3 regions of the Photobacterium sp. AWH4_225 genome follow, and region 2 is predicted to be linked to each of the others. Evidence: riboswitches for the same ligand, from Rfam matches in the RefSeq annotation. Region 2 holds a riboswitch; each other region holds the start of a gene.
The links. Region 2 has a riboswitch for lysine ahead of ACXAD4_RS04975 (Na+/H+ antiporter NhaC family protein). Riboswitches for the same ligand answer to the same signal wherever they lie in the genome.
Positions count from the first base shown of each region.

Region 1: it holds a riboswitch for lysine, as region 2 does, so the genes downstream of both, ACXAD4_RS23920 (Na+/H+ antiporter NhaC family protein) here and ACXAD4_RS04975 (Na+/H+ antiporter NhaC family protein) in region 2, are expected to answer to the same signal.
Region 3: it holds a riboswitch for lysine, as region 2 does, so the genes downstream of both, ACXAD4_RS22370 (Na+/H+ antiporter NhaC family protein) here and ACXAD4_RS04975 (Na+/H+ antiporter NhaC family protein) in region 2, are expected to answer to the same signal.

Region 1 covers NZ_JBSWTF010000004.1:1,490,928-1,498,270, reverse strand. The annotation lists gene ACXAD4_RS23935 (NUDIX domain-containing protein) at 87-530, opposite strand; gene ACXAD4_RS23930 (M14 family metallopeptidase) at 705-1,829, shown strand; gene ACXAD4_RS23925 (BCCT family transporter) at 1,916-3,829, opposite strand; lysine riboswitch at 4,016-4,186, shown strand; gene ACXAD4_RS23920 (Na+/H+ antiporter NhaC family protein) at 4,270-5,856, shown strand; gene ACXAD4_RS23915 (hypothetical protein) at 5,973-6,713, opposite strand; gene ACXAD4_RS23910 (D-alanine--D-alanine ligase family protein) at 6,996-7,343, shown strand, end outside.
Region 2 covers NZ_JBSWTF010000001.1:976,064-983,406, forward strand. The annotation lists gene minD (septum site-determining protein MinD) at 1-538, opposite strand, end outside; gene minC (septum site-determining protein MinC) at 561-1,223, opposite strand; gene ACXAD4_RS04960 (YcgL domain-containing protein) at 1,446-1,730, shown strand; gene ACXAD4_RS04965 (lytic murein transglycosylase) at 1,734-2,702, shown strand; gene ACXAD4_RS04970 (H-NS family histone-like protein) at 2,980-3,378, opposite strand; lysine riboswitch at 3,749-3,932, shown strand; gene ACXAD4_RS04975 (Na+/H+ antiporter NhaC family protein) at 4,032-5,627, shown strand; gene ACXAD4_RS04980 (thymidine kinase) at 5,859-6,437, shown strand; gene hisIE (bifunctional phosphoribosyl-AMP cyclohydrolase/phosphoribosyl-ATP diphosphatase HisIE) at 6,537-7,163, opposite strand; gene hisF (imidazole glycerol phosphate synthase subunit HisF) at 7,160-7,343, opposite strand, start outside.
Region 3 covers NZ_JBSWTF010000004.1:1,132,297-1,139,639, reverse strand. The annotation lists gene ACXAD4_RS22380 (NupC/NupG family nucleoside CNT transporter) at 1-431, shown strand, start outside; gene cspE (transcription antiterminator/RNA stability regulator CspE) at 744-953, shown strand; lysine riboswitch at 1,382-1,559, shown strand; gene ACXAD4_RS22370 (Na+/H+ antiporter NhaC family protein) at 1,683-3,176, shown strand; gene ACXAD4_RS22365 (saccharopine dehydrogenase) at 3,222-4,286, shown strand; gene ACXAD4_RS22360 (LysR family transcriptional regulator) at 4,398-5,318, opposite strand; gene ACXAD4_RS22355 (YfcC family protein) at 5,449-6,867, shown strand; gene ACXAD4_RS22350 (CocE/NonD family hydrolase) at 6,877-7,343, shown strand, end outside.

The DNA.
Region 1 (7,343 bases), on a different contig from region 2:
CCCAAAATGTTCGTTTGCTCACACATTAGACAACAAAGAGCCAATCTATCCGTTTAATCAACAAAATCACATAAAAAAGTGTGTGATCATACTGACTTGAGTGGGATTCCCGAACCCCAAAATGCCTGTTTAGGTCTCTGCTCTTGCTTAACCAGAGCACGAAGAGACTCAGGAAAAAGGTTCCACTGCTCAATTTCCTTGCAAGGTACCCAGAAAAACTCGAGATGAGCTTCATTGGAAACAACAGGGTCTCTATGCGATAGACCCGTTTCAACCTCAAACAGCAAGTTGATTTCAGTCTGTGGCTGCCCCTCAAGGAACCATTCGTTTTCAGCCGCACCAATAAATTCACCGACGTTGGCATTTATTGACGCTTCCTCGAACAATTCACGGGCCAATGCTACCGGCGCCGATTCGCCAAACTCTATATGCCCACCGGGCAAGAAAGTCATACTATCGCCAATCGCCCTGACCAAAAGGATACGGTCTCCATCGCGGATCACCCCGCGAGCAACATAATGAAAAGCCACTTTATCTTCCTGTTTGTCGTTTTTATGCCATGTTACCGCAGTGCTCTACGGGCCCGAAGCTTTTTACTTTACCGGCTCTTTGAGTTATCAATGCTCTGTAACAGATAAATACTTCAAACCAGCTATATTTACAGCTAACCTCTTTTTACCTCAACAAACATAAGATTGATAACAATGAAAATTTTCAGCAATTTCGAAAGTGGTAACATCCATATCGTCAGTGCCGATTCACCAGACAACATCCAGCTGACCATCCCTGCCGATAACCAGTCAGATATCTCGCAATGGTTCCATTTCCGCCTCGAAAGCGAGCCCCAGAAGCAACACCAGTTCTCAATCTTAAACCTGGCTAAGTCTGCCTACCCGGAAGGCTGGCAAGACTATGACGTTGTCGCCTCATACGACCGAGAAGAGTGGTTCCGTATTCCTGCTGAGTTTGATGGCGATACCCTAAGCTTCAAGATGATCCCAGAGTACGGCTCGATGTATTTCGCCTACTTCGCACCATACAGCTACGACCGCCACCAAGACTTACTGCACCAGGCACAAAGCCAGTTCAGCTGCAAACTGGAAACCCTTGGTGCGACCCTTGATGGCAACGACATGAGCTTGCTGACCATTGGCGAACCGTCAGATGAGAAGAAAAACATCTGGATCATTGGCCGCCAGCACCCGGGTGAAACCATGGCCGAGTGGTTTATCGAAGGCCTATTGCAGCGCCTGCTTGATGATACCGACACGGTTGCCAAAGCCCTGCTAGACAAAGCGGTATTCCATATCGTGCCAAACATGAATCCGGACGGCAGTATCCGTGGCCACCTGCGAACCAATGCCATTGGTGTCAACCTAAACCGCGAATGGCAAACCCCATCAATGGATAAGAGTCCAGAGGTTTTCCTTGTCCGCGAGCGAATGCTGGCGACTGGCGTCGATATGTTCCTCGACATCCACGGTGACGAAGCGATCCCGTATAACTTCGTAGCAGGCAGCGAAGGGATCCCATCTTACAATGAGCGCCATGCCGCATTAGAAAATGCGTTCAAGGCTGCTTTATTGACCATTACCCCAGAATTCCAGGTAGCCCACGGTTACGACAAAGACGAGCCTGGCAAAGCTAACCTGGCCATTGGCTCCAACTGGGTTGCCGAGCAGTTCAAGTGCCTGTCTTACACTATCGAGATGCCATTTAAAGATCACATCAGCCACCCTGATGAGTTCTACGGCTGGTCGCCGGAGCGCAGCGTCGCCTTCGGCCAGGATGTGCTTGCAGCCGTGTGGGCTGTGGTCGATCAGATCTAACGCCTTCTTTAAACACAAAAGCTTTAGATACAAAAATGCCGAGTCTCATGACTCGGCATTTTTTATAGCTGTAAGTCAGTGCTTCCCTACACTTCCTGCTCGACCATCGTTTCCAACCGGGTTCGCATCAGCTCGTTGAACACCTTGCGTGCTTCCTGCGCTTCTTCCGAAGCGGCTAGCTTGTTCTCTTTGGCTGTCATGGCATCGTCCATCAACTGCTGAAGCTGATCCAAACGCTCTTGCGGCGCATCACTGAAATCCATCCCGGACTCACCGTTGGCCACCGCTTCAGCGCGGATTTTCTTCTTCAGCTTCCACACTTTGTAAAGTGCTTCTCGCTCGGCTTCTGCCGCCGCCATGGCGATCTCTTTCAGCTCCTCGAACTTGGTCAATGCCATGCCTTCATTTGACCATGGGTCGACATCGGGTAGTTCCTCGATATTGATCACCGGATCTTCATAACCTTCCTGATGGGTCAGATCGAGCGTTGCCGCCTTCACCGCCGACATCATCAGCATTACTGCAATGACAAGCAGTGGCAAGCCACCGACGATAGCCGCCGTTTGCAGGGTCGACAGCCCCCCCATAAACAACAATACCGACGGCATGAATGACAACGCAAATGCCCAGAACAAGCGGTTCCAGCGCATTGGGTCTTCAGTCACGTTGTTCTGTACAACCGATGCCAAGATATAGGAAATCGAGTCAAACGTCGTGGCAGTGAAAATCAAACACAGCAGGGTGAATGCTGCGATGACCAAGGTACTAAACGGCAACTGCTCAAGGATAGAGAAAATAGCTTTTGTCGCACCCTCAGAGTTCAAGATGCCAACCACATCCAACGCTCCCGAAAGCTGAAGCGATAGACCGTAGTTACCCAAAATCATGAAGAACAGGAAGCAGCCCATCGACCCAAAGAATATCGAACCGGTCACCATCTGCTTGATGGTACGGCCACGGGAGATCCTCGCGACGAACAAGCCCATGCTCGGGGCGAACACCAGCCACCACGCCCAGTAGAAAATAGTCCAATCCTGCGGGAAGTGGGTATTTTCAAACGAGCCATAGCCGCCGAACGGCTCAGCCCATGTTGCCATGACAAAGAAGTTCGACAGCATACGGCCCAGTGAATCCAAGCCGGTTTCCAGCATGAATATCGTTGGCCCAGTCACCAGAATAAAAGCCAGTAGACCCAAAGCCCCCCAGAAGTTGATGTTACTGAGGAACTTAATGCCCTTCTCCATCCCGGCATACGCCGAGTAGGCGAAGATGGCGGTACAAATCATCAATACGATAACTTGGGTAACCGTATCTTTCGGTACGCCAAATAGGTAGTTGGCACCTTCGGTGATCAACGGCGCAGCCAAGCCCAGCGTCGTAGCACCACCGCCCAGCAAGCCGAAGATAAATAACACATCGATGACTTTACCCAGCCAACCATAACTGCGGGCTTCCCCTATCACAGGCATCAATGCCGCCGAGACCTTAAGTACAGGCTGCTTGCGCACATAGAAGAAATAAGCAATCGGCAATGCAGGGACCAAATAAATAGACCATGCAATCGGCCCCCAGTGGAATAAGCCATAAGTTGCCGCCCAGCGGACCGCTTCTTCACTGCCAGGTTCTAACTGGAAAGGAGGCGCTTGGTAGTAATACGCCCACTCAATTGTCCCCCAGTAAAGAATACTGGCACCGATACCACCACAGAACAGCATGGCCGCCCATGACGCCGTCGTAAACTCGGGCTGCTCATCAGGATCGCCCAGTTTAATTTGGCCGATATCGGAAAAAACGATGTAAATCATAAAGAAGAATGCACCGACACCGAGCGCCAAATAGAGGAAACCGAGCTTATCGGTCATAAACGTTTTGGCGACAGCAATCCATTCTGCCCCTTGTGCCGGAAACAGCAGCAAAGGCACCACAACCGAGATCAACATCCCCAACGCCCCGAAGAACGTCGGTTTATCAATCAATTCAAAGTGTTTGCGAGAAAACACGTTAGCTCCTTAAAATTTAAACCCAGCAATGGGTAAAACGGATAATCCGAGGAAAGGGCTAACGCTTCAAACCAAGATTCTAATCAAGACCATGAAAAAAGCTTATTATTAGCTGACATAAATATTCAGCCGTATATAATGTTAGACTTATGACCAAAATCCAGTAGGATTGACGGTGATAAACCCTAAATCAGTAGAGGCGCGCTGCCTATAAGTAACCGTGTGGAGGGTGATACCTTTGAAGCCGGAGAAAGGAGTCAGCGCCGAAGTGACTGCAGCCATCAACTCAGTCGCTGGGTCTGTGTCGAATAGGCACAGAACTGCCATAGTATTTACCTATGGAGCGCTACCTGAGGGGGTAACAAGTCTTCTTTTTCTGCGTCTTAGTTACACTTCCTTTCGGTAGATCTCCACCTGAAACACATAGGTGTGATGAGATCATGAACCTTGTCGATTTTTCGGACTCGCTAATGTCCGTTATCCCTGCCATGCTGGCTGTTATCCTTGCGGTCACCACCAGGCGGGTTTTGCTCTCCCTCGGAGCAGGTATCTTTGCCGGCGCATTGATGCTTAACCAATACTCACCGCTTGAGTCCCTGCAATACCTGGTCGGCAAAGTGCTGGCAATTGTATGGGTCGACGGCGCAATGAACAGCGATAACGTCAACATGATCATCTTCATGCTGCTGCTTGGCGCGCTGATCAGCCTGATGAGTGTTTCCGGGGCTACCCAAGCGTTCGCCGACTGGGCAGCGGTCCGCTGTAAAGACCGTCGCAGTGCCAAATCACTGACAGGCCTGATGGTCTTCATCTTCTTTATCGACGACTTTTTCCACAGCCTATCGGTGGGTGCTATCTGCCGCCCGGTGACTGACCGTTTCAATATCTCTCGAGCCAAACTCGCTTACCTGCTGGACTCCACAGCAGCACCAGTCTGTGTATTGATGCCAATCTCTTCATGGGGTGCATACATCATTGCCCTAGTTGGCGGCATCATGGTGGCACATGGCGTGACCGATCAAAGTCCAATCTCGGCGTTTGTCGAGATGATGCCAATGAACCTATACGCGGTATTCACCCTTGTGATGGTGCTGTGTGTGATTGCGTTCCAGCTTGATATCGGCCCGATGCGCAAACATGAGAAGTGGGCACTTGAAGGCAAGCTATGGGATGAATCAAAAGGCAAACCAGCCGGCCTGGATGTCGAGGTGCCAGAGTCAGCCAAAGGCGGCATGATTGATATGGTACTGCCTATCCTGACCCTAACTATGGCAACGGTATTTTTCATGGTGCAGTCAGGTGCGGATGTACTGGCTGCCAACGGCGAAGCCTTCAGCGTGATCGGCTCGTTTGAGAACACCGATGTAGGCTCATCGCTAGTATACGGTGCGATCTGCAGCTTGGTCGTCTCTATCGGCCTTGCCCTTCGCTTGAAGCTAGATGCAGGCAGCTGGATGAAAGCCGCCCCACAAGGCATTTCAGCCATGATGCCCGCTATTATTATCCTATTCTTTGCCTGGACGATTGGCGCCGTTGTGCGTGACATGCAAACCGGTATCTACCTAGCTTCAATGTCTAACGGTAACCTGCCGGTTGAACTGCTTCCGGCAGTTGTCTTCCTGCTGTCTTGTGCCATGGCATTTGCGACAGGAACCAGCTGGGGTACGTTCGGCATCATGCTACCGCTAGCCGGTGATATTGCTGCGGCCAGTGACATCGCACTGCTGCTTCCAATGTTGTCTGCGGTACTGGCCGGTGCGGTATTTGGTGATCACAGCTCGCCAATTTCAAGCACCAGTATCTTGTCTGCGACAGGTGCAGGCTGCCACCACATGGATCACGTCATGACCCAGCTTCCTTACGCATGCTCAGTGGCCTTCGGCGCGCTGCTGGGTTACCTCGCTATCGGCTACACCCACTCAGCTTGGGCAGGTGTTGCTGTGAGCGGCCTATGGTTTATGGCGTTCTGTGCCTTTGCTGTTCGTAAGAGCAAGCCTGTTGTTGCAGCAGAGCCTGTCACGAGCTAAGTTTTCTGAAAGGCTTTAAATACAAAAGCCTCAAAAACAACAGTTTCAAACAAAAAGAGCAAGGCCACGGCCTTGCTCTTTTTTTATACTCAAGTTGCTTCAAGATGGAGGTTCAGCTACTGGCTGTGCTTTATCTGCAACTCTGAAAAATATGCATCATTGCCTGGCTCGGTAATAAACCCAATGACCCCTTTGTGCTCAGAGCCGTGGAACAAGCGGTCAACCACCAAGATTTTTTCGCCATCAACATAGAAAATCGCTTGGTTATTATTGATTTCGGCTTTCAGGTGGAACCATTGCCCGGGACGGATATTAGCTGCGCTTTCATATTTGCCCGGATCCGACTCCCTCAATTGTTCAGCGGTGTTATCCGGATAGGAGAAATACTGAACCGTCATTTCACGCTGCGCTTCATCTTCTGACAGGGCATTGGAAGGGCGGAAATACACACCTTCATATTTGGACAAGTCTTCACTGACCCTAAAAACGATACCCACAAAGCCATTTGCCGTTGATGTTGCAGCTGCATTCTGCTGCGGCTCACCAGCCATATTTATTTCAATGGTGCCATCACGAAACGGGATAGTCTCCAACGCTAAATATGTACAGTGATCGCATCCTCCTTGCTCAGCAGACTGATGATCTGGTGACACCGCAACGTGTATCCCTTTCTGGCCGTGGTAATCAACCACTTCAGCCTTCACACCTTGTGCCGTCGTCTTATCCAGGGTATCTAGAGGATAGCTTTCAAACTCCAGTGCAGCTGCGACCGTCGCAAACAGCCCCATGTACAAGGAAATCAACAAGGAAATTAACCACATACCCAATGACTTATTTTGCTGTTGTTGTCTGTTCATAGCCCAATACCTAGCAGGATATTTATTTCAAGTTAGCTGAAAAGAAATTCATTCCTTGCTCAAAAATAAGACAACATTCTCTGTGATGAAAATAAAGTTATGCACAATGTCATACTTTTTAGGCATTTCAATCCAATATGAAGTACAAAGCATTACAATAAGCTACTAAACACTATACAAGTAATTTTATACTCTTACTTTTTCGATTGTTCGCTATAAAACAATCGGTTTGTATTCCTTTGATGATTTTTTCACACAACAAAGCTTAATCGGAACATGACCATGAGAATTGGAATTTTATACGGCGGTGAGTCTAGCGAGCGCGAAGTCTCATTAAAGTCGGGCAATTGTATTGCCGAGGCCGTTGAGTCATTGGGTTATGAAGCTATCAAGATCGATCCCCGGCACATTGATATCACCTTGCAGGGCTTCTTCAACTTAGACAAAGCTTTCATTGCCCTTCATGGCGGTATGGGTGAAAGCGGGCACCTGCAAGCCCTGCTCGATTTGCTCAAGATCCCCTATACTGGCAGCGGCCTCTTGGCCTCGTCCATTTCCCTCAACAAACTCAAGACCAAAGAGATCTGGCGCTCGAATGGACTGCAAACCGCTGATTGGATTAAGGTCAAC
Region 2 (7,343 bases):
GCAGCAGGTGAGTCTTCACTGGTTCTTCGGCTTGCTCGGCGCGGCGTGACTTTGAATCAAGAATGCCTAGAATACGGTCGGAGTCACGTACAGATGAGACTTCAGGGTTGGTGGTAACAATGGCTTCGTCGGCAAAGTACAGAGCCATTAGTGCACCAGTCTCGATACCTGCTGGTGAATCACAGATGATGAACTCAAAGCCCATCTCAGCCATGTCGTTGAAGACACGCTCGACACCTTCGCGGCTTAGTGCATCTTTGTCGCGGGTCTGTGAAGCGGGTAGGACATACAGGTTGTCGACACGCTTGTCTTTGATAAGCGCTTGGTTAAGGTTGGCTTCACCATTGATGACGTTGACGAAGTCGTAGACTACACGGCGCTCGCAGCCCATGATGAGATCAAGGTTACGCAGGCCGATATCGAAATCGATCACCGCTGTTTTCTTGCCGCTAAGCGCAAGACCCGATGCAATAGCTGCACTCGAGGTAGTTTTACCAACGCCACCTTTACCTGAGGTAACAACGATAATACGAGCCATCTTATAAATTCCTTATTAAACGTTATAGAGCCATCTGCTCTATGTTCAAATTGTTTTCAGCAAGCGAGATAACGACATTTTGTCCCCAGAACTCTTGTTGTATTTTGTCGCTCAACCAGTAGTTCCCTGCGATTGAGATGAGTTCCGGCTGTAAGTTATGGCAGAAAATCTTTGCCTCTTTTTGACCGCTGGCCCCAGCGATAGCACGGCCTCTTAGGGTCCCGTAGACATGGATACAGCCATCAGCAATGATCTCCGCAGCCGCACTCACATGTCCAAGCACTATCAAATCACTATTCTTAGCATAAATTTGTTGGCCTGACCGAACCGGATTTTTAATGATTTTTGTCGGTGTCATCACAGGTTCAGCTGCTTTGGCCTGTTTTGCCGCATTCATAATGGCAAAACCAGCCTGCTTGGCTTGTGCTTGTAACTCCGGTTGCTTGCAGCCGCTGATCCCAACAGGGATCATTCCTGCTTCATGGACTTGGCTTTTTAGCAAAGCGAAGTCCAATTTACTGTCGACTTGGCTGACATCAATAACGATGGGAGCGGCTGAAAAGAAATTAGGCGCCTGTTCAACCTTCTCTTTCAGAAAGTTGACTGCTTGCTGTATGTCGCCATCCACGAGGTGGAGGGCAGAGAGGGTAAATGAGCCTCCCTTGAGTTCTGCAGATTTTGTCATGTGTATTGATGACTGTCGCTAAATTAGTCGTCCGGGAACGTTATCTCTTGGGTAACTTGCATGTTATATTCCAAACCGTATATCAGCAAGCTATCCTTGCTTTTGCGTTGGAATTTCAGACAACCGTCTCATCAAGTAGGCGATCCCCCTCTTTCAAGGGAATGATTCAGTCGAATTGTTGTCTGACAAAATAGCGAAATTAACGAACAGGTTACCGACAATATGTTGTGTGCAATTTACAAAAGCCCTAAAAAAGACAATACCTATCTTTATATCAACAACAAAGATGATTTCTCGCCAGTACCTGAAACTTTGTTGAAAACATTTGGTACGCCACAATTTGTCATGGTACTTAAGTTAGAAGAACGTCATAAGTTGGCACAGGCAGATATCGAAAAAGTCAAAGCGGAACTCAAAGATAAAGGGTATTACCTGCAAGTACCGCCTCCCGTGCCAAACTTACTGGAGAAATACAAAGCGGACAAAGCCGCCAGCAGCCAAGGATAAACTATGCATAAGCGATTGATATCGGCCTTTGTGGCCTTAGGGTTAGGATTATCATCGGCAGTTTATGCTGATGAGGGGTTTGATAATTATGTCGATGGACTAAAAGTAGAAGCCCGAGAAAAAGGAATTTCAGAGTCGATTATCAACTCTGCTTTTGATGGCATTACTTTTGTAGAACGTGCAGTAAAAGCGGATAAAAATCAACCAGAGCGCAAATTAACCCTGGATGAGTATATTCCCCGTGCAGTTCCTGCCTGGAAAGTAAAACAGGCTAACGAGCTATATCGTAAGCATAAAACGACGTTGGATAAAATTGGTCAGCAGTACGGTGTTCAGCCTCGATTTATTGTTGCTCTATGGGGTGTTGAAAGTAATTTCGGTCGCTTAATGGGGAATTATAACGTTGTTGAGGCGTTATCAACGCTTGCTTATGAAGGTCGGCGTGAAGCATTTTTCCGCAGCCAGGTAATGGCAGCATTGGAAATATTGGATGCGGGTCATATTAGCCCTGAAGATATGAAGGGTTCTTGGGCCGGCGCGATGGGGCAACCTCAGTTCATGCCTACGTCATTTTTATCTTATGCAGTTGATGGCAATAATGACGGTAAGATCGATATCTGGCAGACCGAGGCGGATGTTTTTGCCTCTGCTGCAAATTATTTAAAGAAGGCTGGCTGGGATGATCAATATACATGGGGTCGCCAAGTTTCCTTGCCCGCTTCTATCGATGCGTCGTTGATGGGCGTAGAAAAGAACAAGGCTCGCTCTTTAGCAGAGTGGCAGAAGTTAGGCGTTCGACGTTTCAATGGCCAGGCACTACCGAGTGTTGATATTAATGCTTGGCTTATTCAACCTGATGATAAACATGGCCGTGCCTACCTTATCTACGGCAATTATCAATCCTTGTTGAACTGGAACCGTTCACATTATTTCGCCTTGGCCGTAAGCCACTTGGCAGATCAGATTCGCTAAAGATAAAATATGACAAAGAAGCCAGACCTCAGGGTCTGGTTTTTTATGCTCTTTAGAAAATAACCATACACGGCATAAGTTGATTTACCCCACACGCCGTTTATACCTACTTAGAGTAGGCGGAGAGGAAATATACTCTACGGGAGGAGCTTTTCAGTAAGGTTAAATTATTTTTTTCCTTAAAATCAATTGCTTGGGTTTTTGCTTGGGTTGGATTCAGAAAATAAAAAACCCAGCAATTGCTGGGTTTTTTTAGGTGTTCGTTAAAGAAGTTGAATTATTTGATTTCAAAATCTTCTAGAGACTTACCTTCATCAAGCGCTTTTTTAAGTGCGCTTGGAGTACGGCCTTGGCCAGTCCACGTTTTCTCTTCACCATTTTCATCAAGGAAACGGTATTTAGCTGGACGCTGTGCACGTTTTGCTTTAGGTGCTTTATTTAGAGTTGCTAGAAGCTCTTCTGGGTCAATGCCGTCTGCTAGTAGCATTTCACGGTATTGAGCTAGTTTCTCTGTACGTTCTTTTTCTTTAGCGATTTCTTCAGCTTCTGCTTCTTCACGCTCAGAAACGACAGTTTGAAGCTTTTCTAGTGCTTCTTGTAGTTGCTCAAGAGAATATTCACGAGAAAGTGCGCGAAGGCTGCGAAGGTTAAGTAGCGCTTTCATTGCATCAGACATTTTTTATTTCCTGTAGGTCCAAAACTATAAAATAATAATAGCAGTGACAATTCAATAATTGCAATAATAATACTTTTAATACGGCGATGCCAAATAAAAAATGAAGGGTTCATTTAATTTTTTGCAATTTATCAGGTTCATTTCTCATTTGTAATAAAATGTAATGGTCAGGATAAGTAAATACTCTTATCCAAAATCATCTCGTACTGATAAATATTTGCCATCAATTTCATATGTGAAAGGTATAATAAATTGCTATTAAGTGAATGATTTTTGTACTGCTCAGCAAGACTATTCACTATTTTTGTCATTTTTTTCATCTTAACTTGTTGCATTTGGATATCTATTCCGTAGAATTGACCAGACCTAGACTAAGGGTAGAGGCGCATCGTCTATTAGTAGTAAATCGGAGGGTGATTCCGATGAGGATTTACGAAAGGAGCCGATGCCGAAGTAAGCTCGGGTTATCAAGCCAGCTTGCTGGGGTTGTCACCGAATAGGGACAACACTGCCATAGTATATAATTACATTAACTATGGAGCGCTACTGTGGAGTCGGAAAAGGGTAACTTCTCTTCCTAATGCTCTTCTATACACGACACGATGTCGTGTAAAACAGTAGATCTCCAACCAGGATCGGTTGTAGTCGAGATCATGAATATTGTAGATTTTTCACACTCCGCCATGTCGTTGTTGCCACCTTTGGTTGCACTTGGCTTGGCTATCCTCACACGTCGTGTTTTAGTTTCATTGGGTGTCGGTGTCCTGCTGGGCGCATTCCTGCTGACTGATTTTTCAATTGGTGGCACGGCCTCCTATATCGGTACCACAGTGACTGGCCTGTTTATTGAAGACGGTGCCATCAACAGCTGGAACATGAGTATTGTCGCCTTCCTTATTTTGCTGGGTATGACCACAGCATTACTGACACTTTCTGGCGGTACTCGTGCTTTTGCTGAATGGGCACAGACAAAAATCAAGAGCAAGCGCGGGGCAAAACTGCTGGCAGCTTTCTTGGGCGTGTTCATTTTCGTTGATGATTACTTTAATAGCTTGGCTGTTGGCTCTATTTCTCGCCCAGTGACGGATCGTTTCTACGTGTCGCGCGCGAAGCTGGCATATATCCTCGATTCAACTGCCGCGCCAATGTGTGTATTGATGCCTGCCTCTAGCTGGGGTGCATACATTATTACCCTTATCGGCGGTATCTTGGTGTCGCACGGCGTAACTGAGTACACTCCGCTTGGCGCTTTCATGCAGCTGGCACCAATGAACTTTTATGCAGTATTTGCACTGCTGATGGTATTCGTGGTGGCTTGGTTCCAAATTGATGTGGGCCCAATGAAAAAGCATGAGCTGGAAGCGAGCCATTGCCGTGGTTTCGATGAAGGTGATGACGACAGCCGCGCAAAAGATCTCAATGACGAGCTAGAAATTGAAGAGAGCAAGAACGGCCGCGTTGCTGACCTTGTGATGCCAATCGTGACTCTGATAGTCGCGACCTTCTTCTTCATGCTGTTTACTGGCTACCAGGCATTGGCTGCCGATGGCTTGGCATTTAGCGTCCTGGGTGCCTTTGAAAATACTGATGTCGGTATGTCTCTGGTATACGGTGGTCTTGTTGGTTTTGCTGCTGCCCTTATTCCAGTAATGCGCCAGCGCATCCCAATGGCTGATGTATCATCTACTTTGTGGATTGGTGCCAAGTCGATGTTCGGTGCGATTTTGATCCTGTTGTTTGCGTGGAGTATCGGTACTGTTATCAGTGACATGGCGACAGGTAAATACCTATCGACCTTGGTTGAAGGCAGCATTAACCCAATGCTTCTTCCGGCTATCCTGTTCTTGCTAGCGGGCGTGATGGCTTTCTCGACTGGTACCTCATGGGGTACGTTCGGTATCATGCTACCAATCGCGGGTGATTTGGCGGCGGCAACGGACATTATGTTGATGCTTCCTATGCTAGGTGCTGTTCTGGCCGGTTCGGTATTCGGTGACCATTGTTCACCTATCTCAGATACCACAATCCTATCTTCGACAGGTGCGCGTTGTCACCACATTGACCACGTATCAACACAGCTTCCATATGCACTATCTATGGCTGTAGTTTCAACTATCGGTTTCTTGGTACTGGGCTTCACTGGCTCGTTGGCTGTGTCGTTCATGACCGCAACAGTGGCGTTTATTGTGGCTTGTGTCCTGCTGTCTTGGCTATCCCGCCGTCCTCAGGAAGCAACAGCCAACGCGTAATGCTGGCATGGTGCTGATGGTTCGAAAGTAATAGTCTGATGATAAAAAGGTCTGTATTTGATACAGGCCTTTTTTTGTTTTTGTGGCAAATCAAACAGATTGGCGATTTTTATCCATTTTAGCGTGAATTGGTAACAAAGAAGATGAGCTTGCTCCTTTCAATCTGAAGGGCTTTTCTGTAGCATTCCGGCTGATTTTTTCACGCACCAATCGTATTACTAGGGAAGCTTAATGGCCCAGATGTATTTCTATTACTCGGCAATGAATGCGGGTAAGTCGACAACATTATTGCAGTCATCATTTAATTACCGCGAGCGCGGCATGACACCGGTTATTTTTACCGCTGCGATTGATGATCGTTATGGCAAAGGCAAGGTCAGCTCGCGTATTGGTTTGCAGGAAGAGGCAGAGCTATTTAACGTCAACGATGATCTTTATGCGCGTATGCAGGATATGAATACGGCAAAAAAAGTCGATTGTGTACTGATTGATGAATGTCAGTTCTTAACCAAAGAGCAGGTATATCAATTAACGGAAGTGGTCGATAAGCTACATATCCCCGTGCTTTGCTATGGCTTGCGCAGTGATTTCCGTGGTGAGCTATTTGAAGGCAGCCGTTATTTGCTGGCGTGGGCAGATAAATTGGTTGAATTGAAGACTATCTGTCATTGTGGTCGTAAAGCCAATATGGTTATTCGCCAAGATGCCAGCGGTAAAGCGATTGCCGATGGTGATCAGGTTGAAATCGGCGGCAATGACCGCTATGTCTCGGTTTGCCGTAAACACTATAAAGAAGCGCTTGAGCGTTAATTTATAGGTTTTGTCATTTTATTCTGTTACATGGCAGTGTTCTTGAATACAAAAAGCCCAGCTTCTTAGCTGGGCTTTTTCAATTCTTAATGTGCGCTGTTATTTATGGCGTTCCTGCAATTTAGCCGTGACATCCGAGAGTGACTTGCCTTGATCTTGCAGCAGTACCAGCAAGTGGTAAATCAAGTCCGCAGATTCACAGATCAGCTCCTCCTTGTCACCCGACGTTGCCGCAAGCGCGACTTCAACCCCTTCTTCACCCACCTTTTGCGAAATCCGCTTGGTGCCACGGGCATAGAGGCTGGCGGTGTAGGACGATTCAGGATCGGCACCTTTACGAGAAGCCAAGACCTGCTCAAGTTGATGAAGGAACACCAGAGCAGGTTGCTCGACCTGTCCTTCTTCAGCCGTATCATTGCTAAAGCAGGTAGGGGTACCCAAGTGGCAAGTTGGACCGATAGGGTCGACTTTTACCAGTAGGGTGTCTTGATCACAGTCTAGCTTGATGCTTTTTAACTGAAGCACGTTGCCCGAGGTTTCACCTTTGGTCCATAGCCGCTCTTTGGTTCGTGACCAGAAGGTGACTTGCTTAGTCTCAAGGGTTTTACTCAGGGCGGCATCATTCATGTAACCCAGCATCAGTACTTGGCCGCTGGTGTTGTCCTGGACAATCGCCGGAACTAACCCGTCTACTTTGTCCCAATTAATACTGCTTGCTAGGCTCATAGTCGGATCTCCACATCTTGTTGTTTCAGGTATTGCTTGAGTTCACCAATATTGATGATTTGTTTGTGGAACACCGAGGCAGCCAAAGCGCCATCGACATTCGTTTTATTGAAGGCATCGGCAAAGTGCACCATCTCACCGGCACCGCCTGAGGCTATAAGCGGTACATGGCATACTTCG
Region 3 (7,343 bases), on a different contig from region 2:
TGATTGCCTTGGTCAATGGCATGCTGGGTGGGATAGGTAGCTATATTGGCCTGCCTGAACTGTCGCTCGAATATCTTCTAGGCTATTTGTTTTATCCTGTTGCATTGATTATTGGTATTCCGTTTGACGAAGCGATGGTGTCAGCCTCCTTCATAGGTCAGAAGTTGGTGCTGAATGAATTTGTGGCTTACGTGAACTTTACTGAATACCTCAAAGTGACGGAGCTATCTACCCGAAGCACAGCCATTATTACTTTTGCCTTGTGTGGCTTCGCAAACTTTGCAGCGGCTGCCATGTTGCTAGGCGGGTTAGGGACTATGGCACCGAAGCGGCGTCATGAGATTTCTACTCTCTGCATGCCTGCCATCTTTGCCGCGACTCTGTCCAATCTGATGAGTGCGACGATAGCAGGTTTCTTTTTCTCTTTTTAGCCATTGATGAGGGGGTAGCATTGTGGTGATAGGCCTGGATTACTGAATGAATAGTTAACCCCTCAAAAAATAATACGAAAAATTGTCAAAAATTCGCTGCATATTTTTCACTCTGTTGTTATGATACGCAGGCTCAATTTGAGAAGAGTTATTTAATGCAACATCAAGTACAAGTTAAACCATCTGATATCATTACGTTTTCGTACTGTATCTAACTGTTTCCCTTATATTTATCGTCACATTAATAATTCAATTTTAACTGACCGTAGCTATTGGCTTGCGGTTTAAATGAATTTACATAAGGGACATCACATGTCTAAGTCTACTGGTATCGTTAAGTGGTTTAACGAAGAAAAAGGTTTCGGTTTCATCACTCAAGAGAACGGCGGTGCTGACGTATTCGTACACTTCCGCGCTATCGCTTCTGAAGGTTTCAAGACTCTTTCTGAAGGTCAGAAAGTTTCTTTCGACATCGAGCAAGGCCAGAAAGGTCCTCAAGCTGCGAACGTAGTTACTCTATAAGTTTCCGAACTTTAGAGAAGAAAATGCTGGCCTAGGCCGGCATTTTTTGTATCTGCAATATCTGAACCCCAACTCCTCCCTCAACATACCTTTAACCACTTTTTTATTTAGGTACCGCTGGGTAAATATGCAGGTTGAGCCTCCATTTTAGCACCGGTACCTTGTGTCTTTCTCAGGCCCTCTCCGGTCAACCCCGACAAAGCTAAGACTACTCCAGATAAATACTGATATGAAATCCACCATTAACAGCAAAAAATAGCCTTTGTGGTTGTTGTTGCTGCAAGCATGGTAGCCAGTAGTGCAATGTTTTGTTAATTGAGTGTTTAATAAAATATATAATGTGATATTGATCACAATGTGGCGTCAAGTTGATTTGGATTATGCGTTTTTATGTTTTATTCAATACAAAGCGGGTGGTTATTCACTGCCTGCAACGTAGAGGCGCATTACCTAAGAGTAGTTTAGTGAAGGTCGACAGCCGATGAAGCTAAACGAAAGGAGTCAATGCCGAAGTGGTTTTGGTCGTCAGCCAAGCTGCTGGGGTTGTTCTTAATAGGAGCAGCACTGTCATCTCGGGCCCTGCCCGGATGGAGAGCTACAGCAATTTTTGTTTTCGAACAGGTAAGTTCGCCTACCGATTTCGTACAGCCTTTGTCGCTCGCGTGCTCCTTACGCCCCTCCTCTAAATACTCAAATACCTTGATGTTGTTTTTTAGGAGAAGTCTACGAATGGCTGATTACGGATTATTGTCCATCGTACCCGCGGTGCTGGCGCTGATACTCGCCTTTACCACTCGGCATGTTGTTTTGGCTCTGGGCGTTGCAGTGATCAGCGGCATGCTGATCTTAACCAAGGGTCATCCTGTCGATACTGCGTTGATGTTCTTGTCTGATGGGCCGTTCACACAGCTTGCATCGGGCAGCAACGCACAGATCATTATTGTTATTACCATTATTTCCGGCTTTATCTACCTGGTCGAGCAAAGCGGTGGTATGGCAGCGTTTTCGACCATGGCGACCCGCTATGTGTCATCACCATTGAAAGCCCAGCTCGCCACCTGGGCAACCGGGATCGGGGTGTTTTTTACCGACTCGGGCAACTCGCTTATTCTTGGCCCGATGTTCTCGCCAATTTACAACAAGCTCAAGCTGAGCAAGGAGAAGCTGGCCTTTATCATTGACTCGACCTCGTCGCCGATTTGCGTGCTGATCCCGATTATCAGCTGGGGTGTCTACTCGCAGGGCCTGATTGAGAACGCATTCGATAACATGGGCCAGCCCGTTGATGGCTTTGCGACTTTCCTGCAGGTGATCCCTTACCAGCTCTATGCCTTGCTGGCACTGTTCAGTGTGCCTGTCTACGCGGTGCTGAAAAAAGACTGGGGGCCAATGGCCGAAGCCGAGCGGCAAGCTCGCCAGCAGGCTGAGGAGAGCGTACTGCCTGTGGATGACCAGCAGGTGAAATCAGGCCGTATCTCGCTGATTGTATTGCCCCTGGCGGTACTGTTCGGCTCGCTGATCGCGCTGTTCACTTATAACTACCATCTGCATGGCACCATCAATGGCCCGGTGATCCGAGCATCGCTTGGCACCAGCTATCTGATTGCCTCGATAACGGCGATTGCCTACTACGCTTACACCAAAACTATGACCGCCTCGACAGCCTTCAACACTTTTGTGTCGGGAATGCAGCGGATCATGCTAATTTTGGTTATCTTGCTATTGGCATGGACCTTGGGTGATATCTGTAAGTCTCTGGGTACAGGGGACTATATTAGCCAGGTGATGAATGATCGCTTGCCGGTGTTTATGCTGCCTGCATTGATTTTCATTATCGGCAGCTTTATCTCGGTAGCGACAGGTTCGTCGTGGGGCACTTTCGCCATCCTGATCCCGATTGCAGTGCCGGTTGCCAGTGCGCTGGGCGCCGACCCACTAATTTGTATTGGTGCAGCGCTAAGTGGCGGTATGCTGGGGGATCATTCATCACCGATTTCCGACACGACAATTCTTAGCTCGATGTCGACTGGATGTGATCATGTTTCCCACGTCCGCACCCAGTTCCCATACGCTATTTTGACAGGCGTAACCGCCAGCATCGGCTTCATGGTTGCCGAAATCACCCGTAGCCCGTACACCATCGTACTGGCCGCCGTATTGCAAGTTGCACTGATTGTTTTGATGGTGCGCCGTCAGGCCGCAGCCACCCCAGTTACCGCTTAAATAGCGATTGCTATTTCGAGCTACCGTTTAAAAAAAGGATTGAAAATGAACACACTATTTTGGCTAAGAGATGAAGTAAAAGTGGGTGAGCACCGCACGGCATTGACACCTACCGGAGCCAAAGCCCTGATTGATGCGGGCGCCCAGGTGATTGTCGAGCGTAGCGATACCCGTATTTTCCCTGACCAAGCTTATGTCGATGTGGGCTGTGAGCTAGCGGCGGGCCATAGCTGGACTGAAGCTCCAGAGCACGCTTATATCTTGGGTTTGAAAGAGCTGGCTGAAGATGACTTCCCGCTCAAGCACCAGCACATTTACTTTGCCCATGCGTTCAAGGGGCAGGATGAAGCTGTGCAGATCTTATCCCGCTTCAATGCCGGTGGCGGCCAAATTCTTGACCTAGAGTTCCTGCAAGACGAAATGGGCAAGCGTGTTTGTGCCTTCGGATACTGGGCGGGCTATGTTGGTGCAGCGATTGGCCTGTCGGGTTATATCCACCATTTACACTGTAAAGATGTGTTCGGCGCAGTGGGCAGCTACCCGGATCGCGACCATTACCTAGCAGTACTGCGCGAGCAGGTTGCAACACTGTCAGAGAAGCCTAAGGTATTGGTTATCGGTCAGTTTGGCCGCTGTGGCCGTGGCGCATTGGATCTATTTGCCGAGCTGGGTATCGATGCTGACGGCTGGGATATCGAAGAAACCAAAGCCGGTGGCCCATTCACTGCAATCAATGACTACGACATCTTGGTTAACTGTGCTTACCTTGCCGAGGGCACGCCTCCGTTCATTACCAAGGAAAGCCTGGGTGAGAACCCTCGCCTGAGCATGGTCAGCGATGTCAGCTGCGATCCGAATAACCCGGATAACCCAATCCGCATCTACAACCAGAGCACCAAGTTGGCGAAGCCAATTATCGAATCGGATGTTAGCGGGCTATATGTTCAGGCGGTCGACCACCTACCAACAGTACTGCCAAAAGAAAGCAGCGAAGATTTCGCTGGGCAACTGCTTCCGCATCTATTGACCCTGTGTAAAGGTGAAGATCCAAACGGCGTCTGGGCAAGGGCACGTGACTTCTACGCGACAGCGCAGAACATTGTAAAGTAAAAACCGGGGCGGCTCGTCTAAGTTGATAAGTGATAGGGATCTACGTTTGTTAGATCCCTTTTTTATATCGATAAAATCTAACTCAAACTTCGCCTGTAAGCTTCATAATAGTTAACGTCCCAGCACTGGAAGTTCAGCCAACATTTCCTGAAGCAAATCAGAGAATGTATCAATGATCACCTGCTTGCTCTCATTGGCAATATCATCAGGCCTTTGAATTACGCCGTATTGATAGCGAGGCAAGTCTAGGATAGGCAGCGCACGAACTCTGTGATTATCCATCCCTTTGAGCATGGTACTATTAGCAATGGAAACGCCAATACCCTCTGCCACAAGTGAGCAGGCTACATCGACAGAATGCGCTTCAACGACGATCTCCGGAAACAGATTACTGCGAGTAAACCAGTTCATCACATCATAACGAGTGCTACTCTTTCGGCCGATCATAACGAGTTTCTGATCTCGCAAGTTTTCAGCGACGATCGAGTGGAACGCCTCAAACTGGTGGCCCTGGGGAAACACACACATCGCAATACCTGAATCGATCGCAGTGGAACGAAATTTTGAATGGTTATTGATGCGGGTAAACCCGACATCGGCCTGACCGGAATACACGCTCTCTTCAATCGAGCGATAATGGCCGGAAAACAGTTCTACCGATACGTCAGGATATGCCGTCACCAGTTGCTTGATAAGTTTCGGTGCGATTGACTTTGCAAAGGTATAAGGCATCGCAATCTTGAATACCTGCTTAGCCTTGCGTCCCCTCTTAATTTCCGACGCCTGAGTCTGGAGTTGCTCTATACCCTCCAAAACATGCAGTGCGTTTGATAACAAATTGAGCGATTCGGGCTTAATTTTTAATCTCCCTCTATCTCGCTCAAAGAGATCCAGATCAAGTTCTTTTTCCAGCTGGGCTAACATTCGGCTTACACCAGATTGAGATAAGTTCAACTGCTCTGCTGCCATACTGGTTGTTCCTGCTTGGCTGATAGCTTTGAGTACCCGAAGTTGTTTCGCCGTTATGTTCATCTGGTTCCATTTGATTAAGTTAATTTCATCATACCCCTATGACAAGTTGTCATTGAATTGAAAACACTAACACAAAAAAATATGTTGCAGAAATGTTGTAGGATAGAATGTGACGAAATGGAGATTTAAAGTGAGTGAAGCTATATCACCAGCTCAACAAAATGTTACTGAACAACCAAAGAAAAAAGGTAACTTAAACCCAGTAATCATCCTGCTGTCTGTCGTTTTGGTAGCAGTACTGATGACCTATTTTTTCGATTCCGGACAGTTTGAACGTGACGGAAAGCTGATCATTCCCGGCACATACCAAGTGCTGGAAAAAGATGTCTCACCACTCAACCTGATTGGCATTTACCCTCAGGAAGGGGAAGCGCAAGCCGTTAGCCTGCTTGATGCGCTAGTCAGTATTCCTCAAGCCATCACCAAGCAAGCTGGTATGATTTTCATGGTGCTGTTTATCGGCGGTATGTTTGGTGTACTCGACAAAGTTGGCGCCATTGAAACAGGTCTAGAGCGTACGCTTTCTGCTACTCGGGGTAACGTTTACTTATTGGTGCCAATCCTGATGGTGGTGTTTTCCATGGGCAGTACATTCATGGGAATGGCGAAAGAGTTTCTGCTTGTGATACCTATGGTGGTGGCCATGGCAACAAGGCTGGGGCTATCAAAAATTATCGGTCTGGCGATTGTCACCATTCCGGTTAAAGTCGGTTATTTAGCATCCATTACTAACCCTTATGCCCTGTCCGTCGCTCAGCCTCTGGTTGATGTGCCTATTTTCAGCGGTATGGGTATGCGTATTTTTGTCTATGTTGTATTGATGACCATCGGGGTTGCGTACGTTCTGCATAGTATTCGAAAAGAAGCTCGCACAACTGAAATCATCGCGCAATGGGACAATAAGCCTTTGCCAGTTCGTCATACACTTGTGCTGACAATACTTGGTCTGGGGATCGCGTTTCTGGTTTATGCTTCGCAGACTTGGAAATGGAAATACAACGAGTTATCTGCATACTATATCTCTCTCGGTGTGATTTTCGCTATCATTGGTGGCCTTTCGACCAATGACACCATCAACGCTTTCATCAATGGAATGAAAAAAGTCCTTATCGCTGGCGTGTTGATTGGGCTGGCAACCTCTGTTGCTATCGTTCTTGCGCAAGGTAAAGTGCTTGATACCATCATCTACCACTTAGCTGGAGTCATCGGTGAAGGCCAACCAACGCTGGCAGCCTATGGCATGTTCTTCTCTCAGCTGTTAATCGATGTAGCGATTCCATCCACCTCAGGGCAGGCCGCCGTAACCATGCCGATCCTCGGCCCACTTGGACAGCTTTCTGGTGTCGACCCGCACACTACGGTACTAGCTTTCCTGATGGGTAACGGGGCAACAAACATCATTACCCCTACTTCCAGCGGACTATTGATCTTCCTTGCTACCGCGCAAGTAGGATGGGGACAGTGGGCAAGATACATCTTCCCGTTCTTCCTTATCACCATAGCGTGTGCTCTGGTTTTCCTATCTATTAGCCTACACGTATACGCTTAAGGACACCCCATGAGAGCAGTAACTAATGTCAAAATCCGTACGAGAGACGGAGAAACACTTGCGACTGATATTTACTTTCCAACTAACAGTGAGGGCCCGTGGCCTGTAGTTATGGAGCGAACACCTTACGACAAAACGGCGCCTTCTCGTTCCGAAGTCACTTTGGATGGTCATAAAGTCTCACGTGAAGAAATGGCTCAGGCGTTTGTTGATAAAGGGTTTGTGTGTGTCTTTCAGGATTGTCGTGGCCGTTATCAATCAAGTGGCACCTTCACCAAGTACATCAACGAAGCCGAAGATGGCTATGATACCTGTGCTTGGTTAGTTGGGCAGTCCTGGTGCAATGGAAAAATAGGCACAATGGGTCTTTCTTACGCAGCGCATACTCAATTGGCACTGGCCTGTCTTAATCCCCCGGGGCTTGCGAGTATGGTGCTCGATTCAGGTGGTTTCTCCAATGCCTATCAGTGCGGTAT